2 regions of the Pseudarthrobacter sp. AB1 genome follow, and region 2 is predicted to be linked to the other one. Evidence: riboswitches for the same ligand, from Rfam matches in the RefSeq annotation. Region 2 holds a riboswitch; the other holds the start of a gene.
What was found. Region 2 has a riboswitch for S-adenosylmethionine ahead of DAD99_RS02275 (homoserine O-acetyltransferase). Riboswitches for the same ligand answer to the same signal wherever they lie in the genome.
Positions count from the first base shown of each region.

Region 1 (3,266 bases), on a different contig from region 2:
TGGATCATCGACACTCCTGGCATCCGCTCGTTCGGCCTGGCCCACGTGGATCCGGACCGGATACTAAGGTCCTTCCCGGACCTGGAACCGGGCACGGATGCCTGCGAGCGTGGTTGCAAGCACAACACCGCGGCCGTCAACTGCGGCGTGGATTCCTGGGTGGCGGCCGGTCAAGCGGGCCCCACCGGCCCGGCCCGGCTCGCGTCCCTGCGGCGGCTGCTCGGCACTGATCCGCGCCTGGTGGGCCAGGAAACCAAGGAACTAGGCAGCATCGGCTAGACGGAACGCCGATGTCCCCAACCCTGCGGTCCGGAGACGGTAGTTTGGAACCATGATCCAACCCGCTTCGAGCTACAACGATGACTTGCGCCTTGCCCATGTGCTGGCAGATTCCGTGGATGACCAGACCATGAGCCGCTTCAAGGCACTGGACCTCCGCATCGAGACCAAGCCGGACCTGACGCCGGTTACGGACGCGGACAAGTCCGCGGAGGAAGCCATCCGCGGCCAGCTGTCCCGCTCGCGTCCCCGCGACGCCGTGCTGGGCGAGGAATTCGGCAGCTCGGGCCATGGCTCCCGCCGCTGGATCATTGATCCCATCGACGGCACCAAGAACTTTGTCCGCGGCGTCCCGGTGTGGGCCACCCTGATCGCCCTCGTGGACGAAGGTGAACCCGTGGTGGGAGTGGTCAGCGCGCCCGCACTGGGCAAGCGCTGGTGGGCCGCCAAGGGTTCCGGCGCGTACATGGGCAAGTCCCTCGCCGCCGCAACGCGGCTCCGGGTCTCGGACGTCTCCAAGCTTTCGGATGCCTCCCTGTCCTACTCCAGCCTGGGCGGCTGGAAGGAGCGCGGCAATCTGGATGAGTTCCTGGGCCTGACCGAGGACGTGTGGCGCACGCGCGCCTACGGCGATTTCTGGTCCTACTGCATGGTGGCCGAAGGTTCCGTGGACATCGCCTGCGAGCCCGAACTGAACCTCTACGACATGGCTGCCCTCGTGCCCATCGTGGTGGAAGCCGGCGGCCGCTTCACCTCTTTGGAGGGACAGGACGGGCCGTTCGGCGGAAACGCCCTGGCCACGAACTCCATCCTGCACTCAGAGGTGCTCAAGCGGCTGAACCCGGACCTGGACGATCTCCTCTAGGCACTTTCTTCGAATTATCGACGGCGGACGCCCCCTCAAGGGGGCGTCCGCCGTCGTATCTTCGACAAATGCGCGATTCCTCAAACGCGCGTAACAAAGTCCTTAACATTGGGCTGGCTTCCTTTGTGCAGCGGCAGATGTTCTACGCTCTTAACAGGTCACGAGTGCCAGCGCTAAACCCCGGTTTGCTGGCCGGCAACCCTCCATTCGCGGTGGGGTGCCCCGGGTGACGACCAGGCCGGTCCGGAATGGACACGGCAAGCGCGGATTCCCGGTACGGGGAGTCCTTTTAGAGTGAGGTCTCCGTGACAACTGCCACCGTCTCCCCCAACACTGTTTCTCCCAGCAACGCCGCCCCCGCCAACGCCGCTGCGCTGATCCACGATGCCGCCGCCATCGCCGGGCGCCCCCTTTCTGCCGTCACCGGCGCGGAAATCCAGGCACCGTTGATCCAGGGCGGCCATGTCCGCTACGCAAACCTGGACTACGGCGCATCCGCTCCTGCCCTCTCCGTGGTGTCCGCCTACCTCAACGAGATCCTGCCGTTTTACGCCAGCGTCCACCGAGGCGCGGGCTTTGCGTCCCAGATCAGCACCTCCGTGTACGAGAACGCCCGGAACGTCGTCCGCGACTTTGTGGGCGGGCGCCCGGACGACTCCGTCATCTTCACCCGGAACACCACCGACTCGCTGAACCTGCTGGCGGGTTGCCTGCCGGCGACGGACGGACGGCCGAATGGCGATGTCCTTTATCTGGACATCGAGCACCACGCCAACCTCCTGCCGTGGCAGGGCGTCCCGCACCGCAGCGTCGTCGCCGCGGACACCATCGTAGGGACCCTTGAGGTCCTGCGCGCCGAACTTGAGCAGGGCAACGTCAGTCTCCTCGCGGTGACGGGCGCCTCCAACGTCACCGGGGAGATCCTCCCGGTCAAGGCCCTGGCCGCCCTCGCCCATGAGTACGGGGCGCGGATCGTGGTGGACGCCGCGCAGTTGGCGCCGCACCGGCGCATCAATATCAGCACCGACGACGTCGACTACCTCGCCTTCTCCGGCCACAAGCTCTACGCGCCCTTCGGCTCCGGGGTCCTGGTGGGCCGCACGGACTGGCTCGACGCCGGTACTCCCCACCTGGCCGGCGGCGGCGCCGTCCGCGAGGCCAAGCTCGACGGCGTCAGCTGGGCCACCGGCCCGGCCCGGCACGAGGGCGGCTCCCCCAACGTCCTGGGTGCGGCTACCCTGGCACGCGCCACCCAGGTCATCGCATCCTTGGACCAGGACCGCTGGCACGCCCACGAATCGGCCATCCGGTCATTCCTGGTGGACGGGCTCGGGAAGATCGACGGCGTCACCGTGCACCAGATCTTCTCGGATACGGACGCTGACACCGGCACCATCGGCGTGGTGAACTTCTCCGTGGCAGGGTACGACGCCGGACTCGTTGCCGCCTACCTGTCGGCCGAGCATGGCGTGGGCCTCCGGGACGGTCGCTTCTGCGCGCACCCGCTCCTCAAGCGCCTTGGCCTTCCCTCCGGTTCGCTGCGGGCCAGCTTCGGCGTAGGCTCCCGACTGGAGGACGCCCAACGGCTCCTCGCAGGCCTGGAACAGCTCCGCCGGACCGGACTGGGCTGGGACTACGTGGTGGACGCGGGCCGCTGGGTTCCGGCCAACGACACCCGCACCTACCCGCACTGGGCTCCCAACACGCCGGGCACCGCCGGCGCGGCTCCGTGCCTTGACGACTGACTGACGCTTCCTCCCCTGGTTCCTGACCTGGCTGCCGCCTGACCCAGCGGCTGCCGCCCATGCGGTAAATTCGAAGGATACCGATGGGCACAGTTGAAGGAGGCCGCGCGTGGCACGGGGTGGCCCCAGAATTGAGCACGGACGCCGCCTGGAACTCGGACAGAGTTTCCAGGACGGCGGCGAACACTACCAGCGCGTACGCCCTGGATACCCTGCCTACTCAGCGGACTGGCTGATCCCTGCCGGGGCCACGGACGCCGTGGACGTGGGCGCCGGAACCGGCAAGTTCACCGCCCTTCTACTGGAACGCGGCCTGGCGGTTTCCGCCGTGGACCCGTCGCCGGACATGCTTGAACAGCTGCGGGCCCACTACGCGG
Region 1 is NZ_PZKO01000057.1:31,040-34,305, reverse strand. Features, by position in the region: gene rsgA (ribosome small subunit-dependent GTPase A) at 1-279, shown strand, start outside; gene hisN (histidinol-phosphatase) at 332-1,144, shown strand; SAM riboswitch class IV at 1,301-1,414, shown strand; gene DAD99_RS15825 (aminotransferase class V-fold PLP-dependent enzyme) at 1,450-2,889, shown strand; gene DAD99_RS15820 (class I SAM-dependent methyltransferase) at 2,999-3,266, shown strand, end outside.
Region 1: it holds a riboswitch for S-adenosylmethionine, as region 2 does, so the genes downstream of both, DAD99_RS15825 (aminotransferase class V-fold PLP-dependent enzyme) here and DAD99_RS02275 (homoserine O-acetyltransferase) in region 2, are expected to answer to the same signal.

Region 2 (3,266 bases):
GCAGGGATACCGGGCCCGGAAACTGGCCGAACTCGACCAGCAGTACAGCAGCGGCGAGCTGGCCATGGAGGAGTATATGAAGCGCCGCTCCGACATCATGAACGGCTAACTGCTTAGATCAGGAACGTATTCCGGAGCTGGCGGCCCAGCTGGCCAATCTCGGTCAGGAAGCCGTCGTGGCCGATCGGAGCCTCAATGACGTGCACGTCCACGTCACCCGGGAGCGCGTCAGCCAGTTCACGGGACTGGGACGGGAAATACAGCCGGTCACTGTCCACGGCGGCCACGAAGAACCTGGCGGTAGCCCGGCCCAAGGCCTCGTCCAGGGAACCCCGCCCGCGGCAGACGTCGTGGCTCATAAGGGCGTCGGTGATGGCGATGTAGCTGTTGGCATCAAAGCGCCGCACCAGCTTTTTGCCTTGGTGGTCCAGATAGCTTTCCACCTGGTAGCGGCCCCGCTCCCCCAGCGCTGCCGCCTGGAACGGCGATTCCGGGTGCTGGGCCGACCGGCCGAAGCGCCCATCGAATTCCGCTGCGGAGCGATAGGTGATGTGCGCAATGCGCCGTGCCAGGGCCAGCCCGTCCTCCGGCAGCGGACCGCCATAATAGTCGCCGTCGTTAAAATTGCTGTCCTGGCGGATGGCGAGCGTCTGCGCCTGGGCGAACGCGATCTGTTCGGCCGTGCTGGCGGCACCGATCGAGATAACTGCGCACCGCTGGACCCGTTCCGGGTAGGTGACCGCCCATTCCAATGCCCGCGCGCCGCCCATGGAACCGCCCAGCACGGCGTACCAGCTCGGGATGCCCAGCTGGTCAGCCAGCCTGGCCTCAGCCGCCGTGGTGTCCCGCAGCGTTACCAAAGGAAACCGCGACCCCCATGGCTTGCCGTCGGGGGCAACCGAGGATGGCCCGGTGGAGCCGTAACAGCCACCCACAATGTTGATGGAGACCACAAAGAACCGGTCGGTGTCCACCGGCGCACCTGGTCCGGCCAGTTGCTCCCACCAGCCGGGCTCGTCGCTGTCGCCGCGCGTCACGTGCGTGCTGCCGGTCAGGGCGTGTTCAATCAGGACGGCGTTGGAGCCGTCCGCGTTGAGGGTTCCCCACGTTTCATAGCCAAGGGTGACATCCGGGAGGAAACCGCCGGCTTCGAGCTCAAGTCCGCCGACGCTGGCGTAACGGACCACGCCGTTTCCGGGGGCTGCAGTACGGGAAATCGTAATCGTCATGGAAGGACCTTTTCTATGCGCTTGCCCACCGTCAATTGACCGGCAGGCCAGGTCCTCACCCGGGGCACCCCGCCGCAAAAGAGGGTTGCCGGCCAGCAAGCCGGGGCTGTCGCTGGCACTCATGACCTGCTTCGAGTGTACGAACAGCCCCGGTCTATTGCTAAGCGTGTGACTGGTTGTGACTTCGCGGAAGCCCTACTCCTGCGGGGCCGCCGCGTCTTTGTTAGGGTCCGCCGCACCCTTGGCCGCCCGGAACCCGGCCTCCAGGTCGGCCATGATGTCATCAATGTGTTCGATGCCCACGGACAGGCGGACAAGTCCCGGCGTGACCCCAGCGATGACCTGCTGCTCCGGCGAGAGCTGGCTGTGCGTGGTTGATGCCGGGTGGATCACCAGTGAACGGACGTCCCCGATGTTCGCAACGTGGGAGTGCAGTTCCAAGGCATCCACGAAGCGCTTCCCGGCCTCCGCGCCGCCGGCAAGGTTGAATGAGACCACCGCACCGGTGCCTTTGGGGCCGTATTTGCGGCCGCGCTCATACCAGGGGCTGGAGGACAGCCCTGCATAGGCGACGGATTCGACGTCGTCCCTTGCCTCAAGCCACTGGGCAACGTCCATTGCATTGGCCACGTGACGCTCCACCCGCAGGCTCAGGGTCTCCAGGCCCTGGGCGATGAGGAATGCGTTGAACGGTGACACTGCCGAGCCGAGGTCGCGCAGAAGCTGCACCCGGGCCTTAAGGATGTAGGACAGGTTGGCACCGAGGGCTCCGCCGGCCCCAAGGTCCCGGGCATACACCAGCCCGTTGTAGGTGGGGTCCGGGGTGCTGAAGCCCGGGAACCGTTCCGGCTCCGCGCCGAAGTCGAAGTTCCCCGAGTCCACAATCACCCCGGCTATGGCCGAGCCATGCCCGCCCAGATACTTGGTGGCGGAGTGGACCACAATGTCCGCGCCCCATTCGAGCGGGCGGATGAGGTAGGGGGTGGACAGCGTGTTGTCCACAATCAGGGGAACGCCGGCCTCGTGAGCTACCTCGGACACGCCTTCAATGTCCAGCACGTCCTGACGCGGGTTGGAGACCACTTCGCCGAAGAAGAGCTTGGTGTTGGGCTGGACGGCATCGCGCCACTGGTCGAGGTTGTCCGGGTCAGCCACAAACGTGACGGATATGCCGAACTTCTTGAGGGTGTGCGCCAGGAGGTTGTACGTCCCGCCGTACAGGCTGGGGCTGGCCACGATGTGATCCCCGGCTTCGGCGATGTTCAGGATGGCAAAGGCTTCAGCGGCCTGTCCCGAGCTCAGCAGCAGGGCAGCGACCCCGCCCTCAAGGCTGGCAATCCGCTGTTCCACGGCATCCTGCGTGGGGTTGCCGATTCTAGTGTAGATCGGCGCGAGCTCCGCGAGGGCAAACCGGTTGGCGGCGCTTTCCGCGCTCGGGAAGACGAACGACGTCGTCTGGTAAATCGGGAGCGCCCTCGCGCCGGTGGCGCTGTCCGGTTCCTGGCCAGCGTGGATCTGGCGGGTTTCGAAAGACCATGCGTTCGACATTCAATGCTCCTTGACGTGGTGTGGCACAGCTCGGTTGCGTTCAGTGTAGGAAGACTTTCCCAGACGGGAACAGGATTGTGACGAAGGTGGTCAGCCGGCCGGTCTCCTCCCGCTTTCCGGCGGAATGTCCACTCGTGACGCAGAGGATTCCGGTAAGGCTACCCTTAGCTGAGAGCCGGATCACAAAGTGCCAAGATGATGGCATGCGCATGGATCACGTCTCTTACGCCTGTGAACAAGATGGCCTCGTTGCCACCACCGAACGTATTTCGTCCGCCCTCGGCGTTGAAGCCGTGAAGGGCGGGGTGCACCCCCGGTTTGGAACCCGGAACATGATTATTCCCCTCGCCGGCCACAAATACCTGGAAGTTGTGGAGGTCCTGAACCACCCGGCATCGGACAAGGCACCCTTCGGGCAAGCTGTCCGGGCCAGGTCCGAAGCCGGCGGCGGCTGGATGGGCTGGTGCGTCGAAGTGGACGACCTCGCTC
Region 2 is NZ_PZKO01000008.1:23,391-26,656, forward strand. Features, by position in the region: gene DAD99_RS02270 (hypothetical protein) at 1-109, shown strand, start outside; gene DAD99_RS02275 (homoserine O-acetyltransferase) at 114-1,229, opposite strand; SAM riboswitch class IV at 1,242-1,356, opposite strand; gene DAD99_RS02280 (bifunctional o-acetylhomoserine/o-acetylserine sulfhydrylase) at 1,425-2,777, opposite strand; gene DAD99_RS02285 (VOC family protein) at 2,981-3,266, shown strand, end outside.